3 regions of the Paenibacillus sp. FSL H7-0357 genome follow, and region 3 is predicted to be linked to each of the others. Evidence: riboswitches for the same ligand, from Rfam matches in the RefSeq annotation. Region 3 holds a riboswitch; each other region holds the start of a gene.

Region 1 (3,136 bases), 890 kb from region 3:
TACCGTTGGCGTTACGCTTGTCGGCGCTGGCGTTGGTTCTACCGTTGGCGCTACACTCGTCGGCGCTGGCGTTGGTTCTACCGTTGGCGCTACACTCGTCGGTGCTGGCGTCGGGTCTACCGTTGGCGTTACGCTTGTCGGCGCTGGCGTTGGTTCTACCGTTGGCACTGGTGTCGGCACTGGTGTCGGCACTGGTGTCGCCGTTGGTACCGGTGTTGGCGCTGGTGTTGGTGTCGGTACCGGCGTTGGTGTCGGTGTTGGCACCGGTGTCGGTGTCGGCGTCGGTACCGGCGTTGGTGTCGGTGTTGGCACCGGTGTCGGTGTTGGCGTTGGTGTCGGTGTCGGTGTTGGTGTCGGTGTTGGCACCGGTGTTGGTACCGGCGTTGGTGTTGGCACCGGTGTTGGCGTTGGTGTCGGCGTTGGCGTTGGTGTCGGTACCGGTGTTGGTGTTGGCACCGGTGTTGGCGTTGATGTCGGCGTTGGTGTCGGTACCGGTGTTGGCGTCGGTGTCGGCACCGGTGTTGGTGTTGGCACCGGTGTTGGCGTTGGTGTCGGCACCGGTGTTGGCGTTGGTGTCGGCACCGGTGTTGGCGTCGGTGTCGGCACCGGTGTTGGCGTTGGTGTCGGCGTCGGTGTTGGTGTTGGCGTCGCCGTTGGCACCGGCGTTGGTGTCGGCGTCGGTACCGGCGTTGGTGTTGGTGTCGGCGTCGGTATTGGCGTTGGTGTCGGTGTTGGCGTCGCCGTCGGTGTTGGCGTTGCTGTTGGTGTTGGTGTCGGTGTCGGTGTCGGTGTCGGTGTTGGCGTTGGTGTCGGTGTTGGCGTCGCCGTTGGTGTCGGCGTCGGTACCGGCGTTGGTGTTGGTGTTGGTGTTGGCGTCGCCGTTGGTGTTGGTGTCGGCGTCGGTGTCGGTGTCGGTGTTGGCGTCGCCGTTGGTGTCGGTGTCGGCGTTGGTGTTGGCGTCGCCGTTGGTGTCGGCGTTGGTGTCGCCGTTGGTGTCGGTGTCGGCGTCGGTGTTGGCGTCGCCGTCGGCGTTGGTGTCGGCGTCGGCCCGACTGGCGGCACCGTTCCCTCAAAGGTATGATGATGCATCTGAATATAACCGCTGAATCCTTTTGCAATAAGGGTACCATGCAGCTCAGCTCGGCTGAATGCCACAAAGGCATGAGGCGCTAACATGGTTCCTTCAATGGTTGTGTTGCCATTTGCTACAGAAGAAGCTTCGTAGAAGTTGAACAGCACATTGTGAGGTTTGCCGTTCCACATTTGAAAATCCGGAATGACGACCTTATTCCCGCTTACATTGATAATTACCGTGGCATTTCCTGCAATGTTGAACTGGAGACCGTTGGTAACCGCCAAATCCGCAGCAGTCAAATGAATGACATTAAAGGAATCCGGAGCGTTAATCGTCATTTTCCCTCCATCTCTGACAAAGGGCTGCGTTTGTTTCAGAGCAGCTAGTTCACTCGAACGCTGAATCAAAAATTGCTCCTCAGCTTGAAAATCGATCGGATGATCCTGCCGCGTACCTCCTTTAAGATCAGCTCCTGAACTTTTCATGCTGCCTCCATACACAGAGGTGCCATAAACTGTTCCATTTGAAAAGTCGATGTTTTTGCCGGCGATAAGCACATCTCCGCCTACAGCATCCTTGGATACGCCATATCCTTGAAGAGTAATGTTCCCTGCAGCAGCAAGCCGTCCGTGGATCTGGTCATTGCTTTGCGCGAAATCTCCAAAGATAAAGGCGTTGAAATTCCCGGCGACTCCCAGCACCGGTGTTGGGGTGTACGGCATGCTTGCCGCCTCTGCATTGATCCCCGGATGAAGCATATTGCCGATGGTTAAAATCCCCGTCAGAATCAAGGCTAATGATTTTTTCTTCAACAACGATGTGCACCTCCTATGTAACTATTCTATGAATGCACAGATTAGCCCGTAACAACAAAAAGACCGCCAAGAAGGGTTAGCTTCATGGCGGCCGGACGATCATGGCACCTTTAGAGTGCTGTAGATTCCTGACTTTGCGTCCCGCTCTTTCGAACGGTTTGCGATTATACATGAGAAGTTGGTAACAGTTGTATTCTATGTAGTCTATGACTTTTGTTACTTTCGGACTAGAATCAGTCTATCTCTTCACCCCTCCGTTTGTCAATCTATTCCTTATTTTTTTTGATAGATTCTCTAAAAAAGTCCTCAATCCCGCATCACATAAGGGTTTCGTTGTATTTGCCGATCATATAAAACAAATTTTCAATATTAAAAATTAGTATATTCGAACCACTTTTCAACTTATGTCGAAACGGCAAAAAAACTGTCACCAGCTCTTGGCAGCAGTTTTTAGTCATTGTCAATTTACATAAGTCAGCGGGCAACAGCCGGACTTAGAATTTGTATATTTTATAACAGCTGAACCCAGCCGATCATGGACATCCATAGTGGAACACTTAGAAACAACCCGAACAACAACCCGCGGCGGAGACTTCCCTCATAATTCATCACAATTCTCCTTATCAATGAGCTTTATTTTTCAATATTTATTATTTCAATTTTAATATAAAATAATTCTTATAATTATTTTGTGAATTATGTCACATTGTTTCAGTTGTTTAGAAATTCCATTGATTAATTTTTGAATAATCGGTTAAAATACGAATATACGTTCTTATTAGAGGTGATTGAATTTATGCATAGAGCGGAGAGTAACGATAATACACTGGTCAAATCCTATATATTGCTTCCGCTGATTTTATCAGCCTTTGAACGGGATTCAGCCATTATGTCGACACAACTGCGGACCCCCGCCCCATACATGGATGTTCTCCGTACTGCTGCGAATGCGGCTACTGCCGATCTGAGGGATGTGCGCGCCGAAATGAGGAAACGCGGAATTAAGGTCTATGAACAGCAGCGGCTCCAGGTCGGCATCGAGGCCAAATTTATATGCCGGGGATATCATGAACGGATGCTGCTGCTGGATGACGTCATCGCTGCACAGGCCGCTATCCATATGCGCAAATACCTGGGACTCGATATCTCCGGCTACCACAGCTATGAGGAACAGTACAAAAACAAATCCGGCCCTCAAGCAAGCCTATAGCCTTTGGTGCGTTGAAGAATAAAAACAGGCCTCGCC
Region 2 (3,136 bases), 1.1 Mb from region 3:
GTATGCAATTAGTCCGATTCATCATACTGAACCTGGTTGTACTGGGGATATCAGTGCTGCTGATGCATCTGCTAACGGACAAATTTGGAGTTCAGGTGCTGATTTCCAAAGTGCTGGTTACGTTCGTCACCGTCATCATCAATTTCTTTGGCAGCCGTAAATGGGTATTTTAAGTCAAATGTTGGGCCGTGGAGTTTCTTTATCTTAAAGATCGGGGGGATTTGATGCGTAAGTTTTCCTATTTGATCATAATTGCAGGAGTTCTAGTCATGCTGTATCCAAAAGCGAGCGAATGGTATAACGACCGGCAGCAAGAGAAGCTGCTGAAGGAGGCTGAACAGGCTTATAGTGAGCTGGCCCCTTCGTCAGAGCCCGATCTGAAAAAACAGTACGCCGAGGTCACTGCACTGCTGGCAGAAGAATCAGCTGGGGATGAACCAGTGCAGGCTGCCGAACCGGCAGAGCAGGAAATAGAGGTCGGCGGCAAAGTGACCGGAATTATCACAATCGACAAAATCGATTTGAAATTGCCCATATTGGAAGGGGCGACCAAAGCCAACATGAAGCATGCCGCAGCCCATATGAAGGAAACCGCTCCAATCGGTGAAATAGGCAATGCTGCCATAGCTGCACACAGGTCTAGGACTACAGGGAGATTATTCAACAGACTGAACGAAGTAAAGGTCGGAGATACCATTTCCGTCAAGACAAGCGATCAGGAGTATAAATACGAGGTTTATGATATCTCGATTGTTGAGCCTACGGATGTGTCTGTACTGAACGGGAATAAACAAGATAAGATCCTTACCCTCATTACGTGTGATCCTTTGGTAAATCCGACCCATCGACTGATTATCCACGCTAAAGCGGTTTGAAGTAAGAGAACAGATCATAAAATGCGAAAATTATAAAAATTTAAATGAATTAAGTAGAAATCTAGTGATTTAGGTCTTGTAACTAGGCATTAATATGATACTATATAACTATAAAAGCTAAACACGATAACGGCAAACCTATCGAAAGGTAGGGACGCAAAGCTAAAGGGCCTTCCCTGTAAGGATGGCAGCCAGCTACCGAATGAAGAGGCTTTTTTTGTTTGTTCTTAAGATGAATCTAGTATATTCCAATAGTAGTAGGAACAGATAAAGCTTAAACGATAACGGCAAACCTATCGAAAGGTAGGGACGCAAAGCTAAAGGGCCTTCCCGGGTATGGATGGCAGCCAGCTACCGAAAGGGGTTTTATCCATGAAGAAGTTCTATTATATGTTCTTGACCTTGTTCGTCCTGGTTACTTCTGTTCAAGTAAGCACAGCTAACGCATCCAGCGTAGAGTCGGGCTGGTTAAATACATCGCAATTGAGCCAAGGGGTTGTCCAAGTTTCCTATGATGTTCCCAAGGACAAACGTATCAAGCTCATGATTACTAAAGACAACAAGAGCTACTCTTATAACTTATATGCCTCCAAAGCTACAGAAACGTTTCCACTGCAGCAGGGGAATGGCGCTTATAAAGTGTCAGTCCTAGAGAACACCAGCGGCAACAAATACAAAGTGCTTTCTTCCGAAACCGTAGACCTGAGCATGAGCAACACCAACGCCGTATATTTGAGTTCCGTACAGAATGTGAAATGGAATTCTTCCGATAAAGCAGTACTGAAAGCTAAGCAGCTTACGCAAGGGCTGACCACTGATGAAGCAAAGGTACAAGCTATCTATAATTACATCGTGGCGAATGTAAAGTACGACTACACCTTGGCGGCTAATGTTACGCAGGATTATATCCCGAACAACGACAACACACTCGCTAGTAAGAAAGGGATTTGCTACGATTATGCATCTTTGTTCGCCACTATGCTCCGCAGTGAAGGGATTCCGACAAAGCTGGTAATGGGCAATACGAGTTATGTATCTGTATATCATGCCTGGAATGAAGTATTGCTTAACGGCAAATGGGTAACGATCGATACGACAGTGGACGCCGGATTAGGTAAGAACAAAGAAACAGGCTTCACCAAAGCGTCGAGCAAATATACAGCAGCTAAGATCTACTAATCCTGTAGAATGATGATTACTCTAAGATAACCGGCTTAATATTTAAGCCGGTTATCTTTTTTTGTTTAAGGGGTTGCTTTTTTATATTGATGTGGGGTATTATAGGTAAGCGTTGTTAGAGCGCACCCAAGTAAATAAGGAATGGCTGAAAAGTTGTTTCAAAAAAAAGCTTGCGTTTCTAAATCAAACGTGATATATTATAAGAGTTGCTGGTGACGAGATAATCGACACTGACAACGAGCTTGATCTTTGAAAACTGAACAACGAGTGAGTATGGAAATCACGCAAGTGAGATCCAAAATTAGAGAATGTAAATTCTCGTCAGATGTTTCAAATTGAGCAATCGCTCTTTCTAAATACCAATTTGGAGAGTTTGATCCTGGCTCAGGACGAACGCTGGCGGCGTGCCTAATACATGCAAGTCGAGCGGAGTTATGAAGGAGCTTGCTCCGGATTAACTTAGCGGCGGACGGGTGAGTAACACGTAGGCAACCTACCTCTTTGACTGGGATAACTACCGGAAACGGTAGCTAATACCGGATAATTCCTTTGTTCACATGGACGAAGGATGAAAGGCGGAGCAATCTGCTACAAGGAGATGGGCCTGCGGCGCATTAGCTAGTTGGTGGGGTAACGGCTCACCAAGGCGACGATGCGTAGCCGACCTGAGAGGGTGAACGGCCACACTGGGACTGAGACACGGCCCAGACTCCTACGGGAGGCAGCAGTAGGGAATCTTCCGCAATGGGCGAAAGCCTGACGGAGCAACGCCGCGTGAGTGATGAAGGTTTTCGGATCGTAAAGCTCTGTTGCCAGGGAAGAACGTCCGGTAGAGTAACTGCTACCGGAGTGACGGTACCTGAGAAGAAAGCCCCGGCTAACTACGTGCCAGCAGCCGCGGTAATACGTAGGGGGCAAGCGTTGTCCGGAATTATTGGGCGTAAAGCGCGCGCAGGCGGCTATTTAAGTCTGGTGTTTAAACCTTGGGCTCAACCTGAGGTCGCACTGGAAACTGGGTGGCTTGAGTACAGAAGAGGAAAGTGGAATTCCACGTGTAGCGGTGAAATGCGTAGATATGTGGA
Region 3 (3,136 bases):
TGCACCGCTTGCCGCAATTCTTATCACCCAAGGAAGCGTCAAGGCTTCGCTGGAAAAAGGGATTTACCGTCTGATGGGCGTTGTGCTCGGTGGAATTGTCAGCCTGCTCGTGGGCCATTTCTTCGACGTGGGGGCACTGTCTATTCTGCTGATGCTGTTGATCGGCATCGGTGTGGCCACCGCATGCCGGATTAACATTCAAGCCGTTTCCCAGGTCGGTGTGACCTCCGTGCTGGCATTGACCTTTTATCAGGACCCTTATATCGTGTGGAGAGTCGCGGAGACCTTAATCGGCGTGCTGATTGCCTTAATAATAAATATGATTATCGTCCCCCCCGGGGGGTTCGTCAAGGTTAAACGCCTGGCACTGGAAGGGACCCTGCTGCTGGCCGATGCCTTGACCGGACTCGCCGCAGAGAGCAGCAGTTCCAAGCAGGCTCCGGAGAGGCTGGTGCGTTCCGGACAACTGCTGGCGAAGAGCGACAAGCAGCAGAAAGAGCTGCACTATACGTTATCCCATTATCAATGCCGCGGCGGATTGCGGTCATTGACACAGGCAACCTCGCATCTGCAGAAGGTTCACCGCTACGTCAAGGAGATCGCCGAGGAGATTTCCCTCCTGCCTGCACATTATGCCGCAGCTGACTGGATGACAGAGGTCGTAACGGCAACCGCAGACTGCATCGCCTTGTATGGAACCAAGACTTTGTCCGATGCCGAATGCACCCGTTCGCTCCCCGAAGCGCTGCGCCGTGCCCGGGATCTGCAGTTCGCCTGGTTCTCCGAGCTGCAGGGTCAATGCTCGCTGACAGCAGTCCGCGATCTCGGAGCCGTCTTCTCCCATCTTAACCGGGTGCTGGAGGAAATTGAACGGGCCGATTATGCAGCCACAGTTATACCGGCACCAGCCTCCGTCCGGTCCGGAAGCGCGCGCGCCGTACATCTTGTTAAAAGAGGGCTCTCCCACAAGCTATAAGCTTGGGAGCGTCCTTTTTTTTGCAGAAACGACCCTGTCCTTTGAGAAAAAGGCAGGGTCGTTTTTGCTTGTAATATCGCTTGGACTCAAAGCCGTCCCTTTTAAAGGGATACCAGAGAGATTTATTATTAATAAGTTGAAAAATTAATACTAAAGTACTAGAATTAAGCTTGTTTGTAGATTTATTTTGGCAACCAATCCAGTATTGAACATTCCCTGTCGATTTGAGTCGATTAAATGACCTCATGCTGAATGTATATCATTGATCTATTTTTTTAAAGGCAAACTTCCCGAAAGGGCAGGACGCAAAGCGATGGGCCTAAGAATGTGAGACTATCCATTCATGGTCGCCAGGCTGCCAATTGAGATGTGACTTGGGTACCGGTAGATTAAGACAATCTATCATAGTCCATGATGCTCTTTTCTGTACAGATGCCATTGATTATACGAAGAAGCGAGGTTAGAGTAATGCCACAGCATATCATCGAGAAATTCAGGCATGTATTTCATACCACAACGCCAATCGGGAACCCCGATCTTCCGGCTCTGCCCTCTGTGCAGGCTAAGCCGCTCCGTGGGGGAGATGAGGATAAGAACGGACGTATTATCGTACAGAACAACCAAATATTCATCACTCCTCCTCTGCCCGGCGGCAAACCCGCTGTCATTTCCTCCGTTCACCCTGTGGTGTTGAATATTAACCGGAAGACGGTGACAGATCCTACGGAAGTAACCCCCACAGACCGTATCACCTGGGAGATTTGCGAGAAGCCGCAGTATCAGATTACCGTATCCGAAGATAAACTGAAGGTCTACTTCACGCTCTACCGTGCAGAAAAGTACGCCTGGAAGCTCGCCAGCTCCCCGGCTGCAGCAGATGTCACGGTCCGGGCGGAACCAAATTGCGGCCTGCTGCTGTCCACCCTTACGGTGGACCAGATTATCGCCGGCTTCAAGAAAAGCTCCATTATGCGCGATCTCAATATTCCAGCTCTTTATGCAGAGCTGAACAACCCTACCTATCTCCCGGTCTGCATCGCTGAGGGTAAAGCCCCTATTCCCGGCAAGAATGCCCGGCTGGAGCTGTTATTTGCTGAGGACAGGGAATATGAATTCATTCGGACTGCCGATCCTGCAGATTTCCCGAACCATCCAAGGGTTCCCTTTGTCCAGGAGGGAGAGGTCATTGCCTGTAAGCTGCCTGCGGAAGAGGGAGTGCCCGGCATCGACGTGTATGGCGGAATTATTCCCTCCCCGCCGCCGCAAGACATTCAGCTGGTCACTAAAGAATGTACAACCCTGCTGGCGGACGGCGGGATCGTCTCCCTCCGCCAGGGAAGGCCCCGCTTAACGGGATGCGGTCTGAACCGCAAGGTTTTTGATTTCCCCCAGACATATCTTGTTCCCGGGGATACGGACCCCGAAGCCGCCAAAATGATGTTCCCGGGTGATGTGGTCGCCACTAATGATATCGGAAACCAAACCATCCTTGAGGCGTTGGGAAATGTATACATATACGGCGATGTTACGCATGCGACAATCACAGCTACAGGCAGCATTTTTGTCCAGGGCAAGGTTGTCAGCAGCCAATTGTACTCCGGTCATTATGGAGCGAGACATAACCGCCTCTGCATGTACTCCGCTCTCTTGATGGAGGAAATGACCAGTCTGAGAAAAGCGTCGCAGCAGTTGGCGAATACCGTCCAATCACGCCAGCAAACCGTAAAATACGGTCTGGTCGTTATGCTGCTGCTGGAAAGCAAATATGACCATCTCCCCGGCCTGATCAGTGATCTCCAGGATGTTATTGCCGGGATGAATCCCGATTATCCTATCGACACCGGGCAATTAAGACATATGCTGGAGGTATTCCTGCACCCGGGGCAGTTCACCGATTTCTTCACGGATGCTGTTCTAAGCACCTTTCTGAGGCTGTTGCAGGATTTGCATGACGCCATATCCGGGATGCAGGAGGAGAATACACAGATCGACATTGCCTCGTCACAGCATAGCATTATTAAATCCGGCGGAGATCTCCATGTTCATAAGGAGGGGATTCTGCACAGCCAGCTGTTCTCTTCCGGCGATGTCCGTTTCGTAATGAACGAAGCGGAGTGCACGGACTCCTCAGTCGAGGCGGCAGGCTCCATCAGCGCACAG

Evidence for each region. Region 3 has a riboswitch for cyclic di-GMP ahead of H70357_RS32300 (flagellar assembly protein A). Riboswitches for the same ligand answer to the same signal wherever they lie in the genome.
Region 1: it holds a riboswitch for cyclic di-GMP, as region 3 does, so the genes downstream of both, H70357_RS34920 (collagen-binding domain-containing protein) here and H70357_RS32300 (flagellar assembly protein A) in region 3, are expected to answer to the same signal.
Region 2: it holds a riboswitch for cyclic di-GMP, as region 3 does, so the genes downstream of both, H70357_RS03095 (transglutaminase-like domain-containing protein) here and H70357_RS32300 (flagellar assembly protein A) in region 3, are expected to answer to the same signal.

Annotation. Positions count from the first base shown of each region.
Region 1 is NZ_CP009241.1:514,018-517,153, reverse strand. Features, by position in the region: gene H70357_RS34920 (collagen-binding domain-containing protein) at 1-1,890, opposite strand, end outside; cyclic di-GMP riboswitch class I at 1,974-2,063, opposite strand; gene H70357_RS02280 (YhjD family protein) at 2,687-3,100, shown strand.
Region 2 is NZ_CP009241.1:693,499-696,634, forward strand. Features, by position in the region: gene H70357_RS03085 (GtrA family protein) at 1-173, shown strand, start outside; gene H70357_RS03090 (class D sortase) at 270-875, shown strand; cyclic di-GMP riboswitch class I at 997-1,078, shown strand; cyclic di-GMP riboswitch class I at 1,152-1,234, shown strand; gene H70357_RS03095 (transglutaminase-like domain-containing protein) at 1,248-2,054, shown strand; rRNA gene H70357_RS03100 (16S ribosomal RNA) at 2,416-3,136, shown strand, end outside.
Region 3 is NZ_CP009241.1:7,314,948-7,318,083, forward strand. Features, by position in the region: gene H70357_RS34700 (FUSC family protein) at 1-976, shown strand, start outside; cyclic di-GMP riboswitch class I at 1,247-1,339, shown strand; gene H70357_RS32300 (flagellar assembly protein A) at 1,445-3,136, shown strand, end outside.